3 regions of the Alistipes sp. cv1 genome follow, and region 1 is predicted to be linked to each of the others. Evidence: riboswitches for the same ligand, from Rfam matches in the RefSeq annotation. Region 1 holds a riboswitch; each other region holds the start of a gene.
What was found. Region 1 has a riboswitch for cobalamin ahead of C1A08_RS08670 (cysteine-rich CWC family protein). Riboswitches for the same ligand answer to the same signal wherever they lie in the genome.

Region 1 (3,238 bases):
GGCGCGTTATTTCGAACGGAATCCCGAAAGCGGATTCGCTCCGCTGGCCGACAACGTAAAACACCCGTTCAACGAGTTTCTGCTGTTGACCGCAGAATTCGGAGCCGTCGCCCTGCTGCTGACGGCGCTGTGGATCGCAAGCCTGATCCGGGCTTATCGGAAAAACCCGAACGACGAATCGCACACGCTCGCGACGGCACTGTCGGCCGCGGCGGCGCTTTGCTGTTTTTCATACCCGCTCTCGTATCCGTTCACCGGGTCGATCGTCGCACTCGCGGCAGGCGGCCTGACGGCCCAGTCGCGCCGAAGTTGCGAACGGTTCCGCGCGCGGCGGGCTTCCGGAATCCTCGCCGCGCTGTCGTCCGCCGCGCTGCTGGGATTTGCAGCGAAAGAAATGTATTACGAAAACCGATGGCACCGCGTGCAGAAAACCGCATCGTCCGATCGCCCGCCGCTGCCGGAATACGAGCGACTGTACCCGTTTTTGGATAAAAACGCTTATTTCCTCTACAATTACGCAGCGGAATTGAATGATGCGGGCGAAGCGGACAAAAGCCTCGAAGCGGCGACGGCCTGCGAAAAAATGCTGAACGACTACGACGTGCAGATGTTGAAAGCCGATGCCCACAAAAAGCGGCGCGATTTCCGCCGGGCGGAAGCCTGTTACCTGCTGGCGTCGCGAATGTGCCCCGGACGATTCATGCCGCTGTACGAACTGGTGAACGTATACGACAGCACGAACCGGCCGGACAGGGCGCAGGCTCTGGCGGCGGAGATCGCAGACAAACCCGTGAAAATACCGTCGGGACTCGTCTCCGCAATAAAAATAAAAATGCGGGAACGAGTCGGCGACTAATGCTAATTGCTGTTTCCTTCTTGTAGCCCCGCGCGCGCAGTCTCGAATGGCTCCGGAGTAGGCCGGAATGACAACAACATCAGAATCGGAGATACCGACGAGCTGTTCTACAGGAAAGACAAGAATGGATGGATTTCGCTGGGCAGGCAAAAGGCCCGGGATATCAAACTGACTTTCCACGACATACCGAACAAGGCCCTCTTTCTCTTACTGTATCTCAGCCCGGACAAGGAAATCGAATATTTACGGTCGACCGGGACGAGAAACAGATCTGGTAGTAATTCCGGAAAACGACCGCCCGGCAAACCGGATACGATCCGCAGGGAAAAAGCATTTTACGTTTCACGCGCGGATTCGTGCCGGCCGGAATCGATGAAAAATGCCGAAAGGCTCTCTCTCAGGAAATGTAAGTTATAATCAGGACGGCTCTCTCGCCCAAACCGGAAAATCGTTCTTTCATCGTCTTTACCCAGCGACATCCGTAGTTGACTGCAACACACAAACAACTAAATACAAAATATTTACAAAATAAAAAGAACGAAATTACAACGAAACAGTTGGAAGTAATGAAATAAATGTTTTAACTTTGACGGCGAATCGGTTCGCCTTTTTGCACTCAGAGAAAGGCGATAAAAGGGAACCGGGTGCGAATCCCGGACAGTCCCGCTGCTGTGAAACTCCGAACAACGTCCTGAAACGATCTGAATGGCCACTGGCGGCAAACGATAACGTCGGGAAGGCATCAGGACGGGAGTCAGTCAGAAGACCTGCCGGTTCAGGTGATGTTTTACCGTCCCGAGGGTTGGATGTTAAAACGTGGAAAGTTTAATCATTTTTTTTAATCCGGATCGTTCTGCTGAATGCAGACCGTTTGCGGTGTGTGATAACGATGGAAAAAGTTTGTCCTCGTTGCGGAACACGTTTTGCATGTTCCCTCGATGCTGTTATGGATTGCCTCTGCGCGGGCGTGGCTCTGGATGACGCCCAGCGTCGGTTCATAGCGGATAATTACGACGATTGCCTATGCAACGACTGCCTTCGCATACTCAGGGAGACCTTCTACTCGACAGGGATCAATCCCCGGTATGCTCCTATTGTAAAACCTAAATCATATAGCGAATGATCGAAAAAATCGTTATAGCCAACCGAGGAGAAATCGCCGTCAGAATCATCCGTTCCTGTCGCGAAATGGGAATCCGTTCGGTAGCTCTTTTCTCCGAAGCCGACCGCATGTCGAAACACGTCATGCTGGCCGACGAAGCGTATCCCATCGGCCCGGCTCCGTCGAAAGAAAGTTACCTCGACGTCGATAAAATCATCGAAACAGCTCTGAAATGCGGTGCGGACGCCGTCCATCCGGGATACGGTTTCCTATCGGAAAACGCCGGATTCGCACGAAAATGCGAAGTGGCGGGAATCACGTTCATCGGCCCGCGTGCGGAGACGATCGAACGGATGGGCGACAAGATCTCGGCCCGCCGGTCGATGACGGAAGCCGGCGTGCCCGTGGTGCCCGGCATCCAGCGCCAACTCGAATCGGCCACTGAAGCGGAACGGATCTGCCGAGAAATCGGCTTGCCGGTCATTCTGAAAGCGGCTTCCGGCGGCGGCGGCAAGGGTATGCGCCTGATCCGGTCGGAAAGCGAAATCGGCGAGGCGTACGCCGCCGCTAAATCGGAAGCTCTGTCGTCGTTCGGGGACGAAACAGTCTACATCGAAAAATACATCGAGGAACCGCACCACATCGAATTCCAGATACTGGGGGACGCGCACGGGAATATCGTCCATCTGTACGACCGGGAGTGTTCGGTACAGCGCCGCCACCAGAAAATCGTGGAAGAGAGTCCGTCGCCGTTCCTGACCGACGAACTGCGACAGGAAATGGGAAAGACCGCGGCGGCGGCGGCCCGGGCAGTCGGTTACGTCGGGGCGGGAACGATCGAATTTCTCGTGGACAAAAACCGCAACTTCTATTTCCTCGAAATGAACACCCGACTCCAGGTCGAACATCCCGTAACTGAAGAAGTGCTGGGCCTCGACCTGGTCAAAGAACAAATCTACATCGCCTCGGGCCGCCCGCTGCACCTGCGACAAACGGACATCGTCCAGCGGGGGCACTCCATCGAGTGCAGGATTTGCGCCGAGGATGCGGACAACGGCTTCATGCCTTCGCCGGGACTCGTCAAACAGGTTACCGAACCCAACGGGCTCGGAATCCGCATCGACAGTTACATTTACGAGGGTTACGAAATTCCTGTCTACTACGATCCGATGATCTCCAAACTGATCGTCCGGGCGACTACGCGCGAATACGCCGTCCAGCGTATGCGCGCGGCACTGGACGAATACAAAGTTACAGGCATCAAAACCAACATCTCTTAC
Region 2 (3,238 bases), on a different contig from region 1:
GCGCAAGGGCGTTTCGGGCAAAACGCAGAACCAACTGTTCGAATTCAATATGAAGATCAACAATCCGGCGCTTACGGCCCAGATACTGGTCTCCTCGGCGCGGGCTTCTATGTTGCAGAAACCGGGATGCTACACGCTGATCGAAATCCCGATGATCGACCTGCTTCCCGGAGACCGGACGGAACTGATCCGGCATCTGGTATAACAGGATTAAAAACAGCAAACGAACGATATGTTACTTCCGATTTATATTTACGGTTCGGCGGTTTTGCGCAAAGAATCCGAAGACATCGCCAAAGATTATCCGGAACTGGACAAATTTCTCGAAAACCTGTGGGAAACCATGTACGAAGCCGACGGAGTCGGACTGGCCGCCCCGCAGGTGGGCCGCAACATCCGGATCTTCGTGGTCGACGCTTCGGTGAACGCCGACAAGGATCCGAGCCTGGCCGGTTTTAAAAAAGCCTTTATCAACGCGCACATCTACGAACGCTCCGGCGACGCCGTTCCGTTCGACGAAGGATGTTTGAGCCTGCCGGGAATCAACGAACGGGTCGAAAGGCCGTCGCGGATCAGGATCCGCTACGCGGACGAAAATTTCGTTGAGCACGACGAGGAGTTCGAAGGTTTCGCGGCGCGGGTCATCCAGCACGAGTACGACCACCTGGACGGCAAACTGTTCATCGACCACGTGTCGCCGCTGCGCCGAACTCTGCTGAAAAGCAAACTGGCCGCGATGACCAAAGGGAAATACAAAGCGCACTATCCCTGCAAACTGGTGAAAAAATAGTTTCCGCCCGTTTCCGGGATCTCTTTCAGGGCCGTTCGCCGTTTCGGGCGAGCGGCCTTTTTGCATACCGTCTTTCCTCGTCGCTTTCGGCGATGACAGCCAACCGTTTAATCGAATAGGTTTATAAGTTGTTGATAAGTATTCCGCCGAAAATGTTTTCCGTCGAAACGATTCGCTATGTTTGTGAAAACATTCGGTTCTCGATGCCGGGCGTCTCGCCCGGCAGGAGATCAAAAGGGAATCCCGTGAAAGTCGGGAACTATCCCCGTAGCTGTAAGTTCCTGCCAAAGGCCGCGCAAACCCGAATGCCACTGTCGGTTTACCCGATGGGAAGGCGCGCGACCCGGAACAAGTCAGAAGACCTGCCGGATGAATTGCATTGTAGCTTTCGGGTGAAGAGCGATCGAATGTCGGGGCCCTCCGTACGCGGCCCGATATCTTTTATCCTCCCGGAGTTACCATTTTATCTTATTGTTTAACTGTTTAAAATTCAAACAAGATGAATGGACAGACTCATTTACGGCAAATCGTAAAACGGACGGGCGAGATCGCCCCGTTCAGTCCGGAGAAAATCGAACAGGCGATCTTCAAGGCCATGCGGGCCTCCGGTGTGCCGAACCGCAAAGAAGCCCGCCGGCTGTGCAGCGAAGTGGTGGCCTCGCTCGAAAAAAACAGCGCCGAACAGACGCCGCACGTCGAACAGGTGCAGGACGCCGTCGAACAGGCGCTGTACCGTCGCGGCGATTTCGCGCTGCTGAAAAACTACATGCTCTACCGTCGGCAGCACGAACAGCTCCGCGAATCGAAAGAGCTGTTTTCGAACCTCGACGTGATGGACGACTACCTGTCGCAGGACGACTGGCGGGTCAAGGAAAGCGCCAATTCGGCCTACTCGCTGCAAGGCCTCAACCAGCACATTTCGACGATGATTACTTCGCAGTACTGGCTCGGCCGGCTCTATTCCGAAGAGGTCGCCGACGCGCACAAAAGCGGAGCTATGCACATCCACGACTTGGGCTTCCTGAGCGTCTACTGCGTCGGCTGGGATCTGAAAGACCTATTGACGACCGGGTTCAAAGGAGTCGAAGGCAAAGCGCAGAGCGCGCCGGCCCGGCACCTGCGGACAGCGCTCGGACAGATCGTCAACTTCTTCTACACGATGCAGGGCGAAGCGGCCGGCGCGCAGGCTTTCTCGAATTTCGACACCTTCCTCGCGCCCTACGTCCGCTACGACGGGCTCGACTACGCGCAGGTCAAACAGTGCTTGCAGGAATTCCTGTTCAACCTGAACGTTCCGACGCGGGTCGGTTTCCAGACCCCGTTCACGAACATCACGATGGATCTGACCGTCCCCGACTTCCTGAAAAACGAGCCGGTGGTTTGCGGCGGCGAAGTAAAAGAGGAGACCTACGGCGATTTTCAGCCCGAAATGACGCTGCTCAACAAGGCCTTCGCCGAGGTGATGTACGAAGGGGACGCGGCGGGCAGCCTGTTCTCGTTCCCGATCCCGACCTACAACATCACGCCCGATTTCGATTGGGAAAATCCCGATTACGACGGCATCTGGCAGATGACCGCCAAGTACGGCATCCCCTACTTCTCGAACTTCGTCAACTCGGACATGAAACCCGACGACGTGCGCAGCATGTGCTGCCGGCTGCGGCTCGACAAACGGGAACTAATCAAGCGCGGCGGCGGACTGTTCGCGTCGAACCCGCTGACCGGGTCGGTCGGCGTCGTGACGATCAACCTGCCGCGACTCGGTTACGAATCGGGGTCCGAGAAGTCGTTTTTCGAACGGCTGCGCCACCTGATGGAGCTGGCCCGCGAAAGCCTCGAAACCAAACGCAAGGTCATCGAGCGCTACACCGAAAAGGGACTCTATCCCTATTCGAAATTCTACCTGCGCCACATCCACGACCGTTTCGGCTGCTATTGGAAAAACCACTTCTCGACGATCGGCATCAACGGGATGAACGAATGCTGTCTGAACTTCCTCGGCGTCGGAATCGCCACCGAAGAGGGCGCGGCATTCGCCCAAAAAACGATGCGCTTCATGCGGGACGTGCTGGCCGTATTCCAGGAGGAAACCGGCAATATCTACAACCTCGAAGCCACTCCGGCCGAAAGCACCGCCTACCGGTTCGCGATGCTCGATACCAAGCGTTATCCGGATATCATCACGGCGAACCAAGCCGACCGACTGCTGAAAGGCGCCAAGCCTTACTACACCAATTCGACCCACCTGCCGGTAAACTTTACCGACGACCTGTACGAAGCGCTCGAAATGCAGGATCCGCTACAAGCGTTGTACACCGGGGGAACGGTGTTCCACGTCTTCACCGGCGAAAGCGCCGTATCGCCCGCAGCCGCCCGAGACATGGTGCGCCGCGTGACCGGCCGGTTCCGGCTGCCCTACATCACGCTGTCGCCGTCGTTCAGCATCTG
Region 3 (3,238 bases), on a different contig from region 1:
CCGAGGTTGATCATCGTCCACTGGAACTGGTTGCTGGTGGGCATGGCGACGATCTTGTCGTCCACTTCGTTGTAGTAGGCGTCCGCCTGGAAGTCGATCCGCCGCAGGACGCCGTCGAAATTTTTCGCATAGGTGACGCCGAGGTTGTATTGGGTGGTGTATTCCGGGTTCAGGTATTTGTTGCCGATGAACGTGTAGTACAGGTCGTTCAGCGTAGGCATCCGGAAAATCCGTTTGTAGAATGCGCGGAAACTCAGCTCCGGCCGACTCCACGGTTTGTACCAGACTACGAAGGTGGGCGTGAATTCGCTTTTGTCGCCGGCGCTTCCCCCGACGGCTTTCGTCCGGTCGTGGACATAAGTGTGCAGCAGGCTTGCCTGCACTTTGACCCGGGAAAATTCGAACGAGGTCGCCGCGGCCGTCAGTACCGAATAGCGCTGCGGATAGACGAAATCGACCAAGTCGGCGTCCAGCGTGTTCCATTGGAAATCGGCGGCGAGGTTGGCTTTCCACCATTTGAAAAACGTAAATTCGTTGGCTGCCGAGAAATACGTCTCCTGCTGGTAGTAGTGGTTGTTGACATACATCGTGCTCTCGTCGAGGCGCGGATCGGACAGGTAGTGCAGGTAATCGTAGGCGTACTTGCCGTTCAGCAACAGACTGTAAAACGGACTGAAGGTTTTCCGGAAAGAACCCTGTACGAAAAAGTTGTCGTCCCACTGCCGGTCTTCGTGCCGGAACCGTCCGGGTTCCTGTCGCACCGAAGCGCCCGGGTAGCCCCGTTCCGAGTTGTAAAAGTAGACTTTCGCTTTCCATTCGCCGTTGCGTACCAGGCCGAAAAGGCCGCCTTCGGCCCGTAGGGCGCGCACGTCGCCGTTGCGGCGCACTTCAGTCGTGTCGTATCCGTTTTTTTTCGTGTAGCTGAACTTGTAGCGGCCCGTGGTGTACAGGTATTCGACGTTGAACGAACTGCTGAGCCGGTCGTTGAACCGGTGTTCCCACAGGATCGACGGGTTGGCCGTGCCGAAAGAGCCGGTTTTCATCGACACGCCGAAATGGTTGTTTTTTCCGTCTCGGTCGAAACGGGGCGTTCGCGTCTGCATGTAAATCGAACCGGCCGATGCGAAATCTTTAGCCGGCTGGAATACCGCGCTTTTCTGCCCGTTGTACAGCGAAATGGATTCCATGTTGTCCAGCGAAAAGCGTCCCAGGTCGATCTGCCCGTTCTGTGCGTTGCCGAGTTGGATGCCGTCGAAGAAAACGCCGACGTGCTGGGTGCCCATGCTACGGATATTGATGGTTTTGAGTCCTCCGATTCCGCCGTAATCCTTGATCTGCACCCCGGAAAAATAGCGTACCGCATCGGCGACCGACAGGGCGTTGAGTCGCTGCAGTTCTTTGCCGGAGAGTTCCTGGGCGGGGATAATCCGGGACGGTTGGTTCTGTCCGTATACGGTCACCTCGTCGATGCTGTAATGGCGTAGGCTGTCCGGATACGCTTTGCGTGTCAGGCTGTCGGAGCCGTTCTGCGAATAAAGCGCCGCCGGTGTCAGGCAACACATAAACAGGAAGAGATAAATGGGAGGAATACGTTCCATGCCGCTCGTTGATCGTTAAAAAATCCAATTCGGTTTTACAGCGGGCGGCATCGTGCGCAAATAGGTCAGCCGGAAATTCCGTCGATTTTCGTCTGTTCACCGCAGACTGTAAAATCCGTAAAGCAAAGGTAGGTCTTCTGACTCGTTTCCGTTTCGGCGCCTTCCCGACTCGATGTCAGTGGCCAAGAGTGTCGAAACATTTTATTCCTTTCGGAACTGAAACTTACAGCAGCGGGGACTGTTGCCGATTCGCACGGCATTCCCTTTTAATTCCCTGATCGCGGTCGAAAGCGCGATGCGGAAACCTTTGCACGGCAAAGATAGTTTTTTTTCGGGACGATGCGGCCTAATAATGAAAATAATGTGCGTTCCGGTGGGCATACTGCCTGGGTTGTCTTTCAGAAAAATACGTCCGCGATGGAAAATATATCCCGGAAAGTGTTACCTTTGGACCGGACCTACAGGAAAGAGAGTGACCGGGTTCGAAACGTGGTGTACAGACCTTTTACAATGTAACCTATGCAAAATATGTTTAGTTTCAATTTGATAAAGAATACCGTTTCCTCTACGGTTGTCGTATCGCCCGTTCCCCAGAGAAATAACAGCATTGATATAGCAAGAGGCATTTGTATGTTTCTCGTGATGCTCTATCACTCGGAATGTTATTTTCCTACGAGCATACATATCCAACCATTTTTTGCACCGTTTTTTCTAACAACTTTTTTCTTTATAACAGGAAGATATATCGTCAAAGAGACTGCGCCGCTCTCTTTTCTTCGGAAATTAAAACGAATATTTGCCACTCTGGTTTGGCCTTATTTGATATTTACAACCCTTATTTGGCTACCGAAAGCATTTGCCCACGGAAATGACGTGACAATAAAAAGCATGTTATATGATGTTCTGGGAGGAACAGCGTCTTGGTTTGTTGCAGCCCTTATTGTCTGCGAAATTCTTTTCTACATTTTTTACAAACTCTTTCGAAATGAATACATCCTGTTGATTTGCGGGCTCAGTCTCTTAATTTTGGGCACTTATCTGAAACGTGTGGATCCTGCACCTTCTTTCTGGTATTATAAAGAAGCTTTCGTCAATCTGATATTTGTTTGTTTGGGATATATTTGGAGCCTGCACTACAACGTGATTCAGAAAACTTTGTCGGGTAAATACAGCCTGTTGGCCTTTACTTCGCTTTATATAGCCTTGTTTGCAATTTTTCGATACACGCCCGTTTCAGAATACGATGGAATTATGATCGATAGTTTTAAATCGTTGGTTTTGTCAGGGAGCGGGATTGTGTTTATCTTAAAATTGTCGGAATTTATCCGCAATCAACCTGTTCTTGAATATATCGGTCGGAACTCAATATTGTATTATTTTCTAAATGGAGGCGTGATTTTGATTCTGTCAAAAATACTGAATAAAATAAACATTCCTCATTATTACGTGATCGATTTCTTAATTGCGGTTATTGCAACTGCTGTCATTACCGTGCTTGTTTGGATTATTAATCGATATCTCCCGTTTTTCAAGCGGTTTCCCTGGGAGAACAATCGGTCGCTCCACTTTGCAAAGAAAGGATAAGTGGAAATATTATTAATATAAAAGATTTAGTCCAAAAATTTTCGATAATCAGAATT

Region 2: linked by a shared signal. The riboswitch ahead of C1A08_RS11855 (ribonucleoside triphosphate reductase) and the one ahead of C1A08_RS08670 (cysteine-rich CWC family protein) in region 1 are both predicted to bind cobalamin.
Region 3: linked by a shared signal. The riboswitch ahead of C1A08_RS06515 (TonB-dependent receptor) and the one ahead of C1A08_RS08670 (cysteine-rich CWC family protein) in region 1 are both predicted to bind cobalamin.

The regions. Positions count from the first base shown of each region.
Region 1 is NZ_OEPW01000005.1:4,825-8,062, forward strand. Features, by position in the region: gene C1A08_RS08665 (O-antigen ligase family protein) at 1-856, shown strand, start outside; cobalamin riboswitch at 1,438-1,645, shown strand; gene C1A08_RS08670 (cysteine-rich CWC family protein) at 1,746-1,979, shown strand; gene accC (acetyl-CoA carboxylase biotin carboxylase subunit) at 1,976-3,238, shown strand, end outside.
Region 2 is NZ_OEPW01000008.1:30,600-33,837, reverse strand. Features, by position in the region: gene C1A08_RS11865 (diaminopimelate dehydrogenase) at 1-205, shown strand, start outside; gene def (peptide deformylase) at 233-790, shown strand; cobalamin riboswitch at 968-1,174, shown strand; gene C1A08_RS11855 (ribonucleoside triphosphate reductase) at 1,290-3,238, shown strand, end outside.
Region 3 is NZ_OEPW01000003.1:140,901-144,138, forward strand. Features, by position in the region: gene C1A08_RS06515 (TonB-dependent receptor) at 1-1,562, opposite strand, end outside; cobalamin riboswitch at 1,709-1,922, opposite strand; gene C1A08_RS06520 (acyltransferase family protein) at 2,118-3,182, shown strand.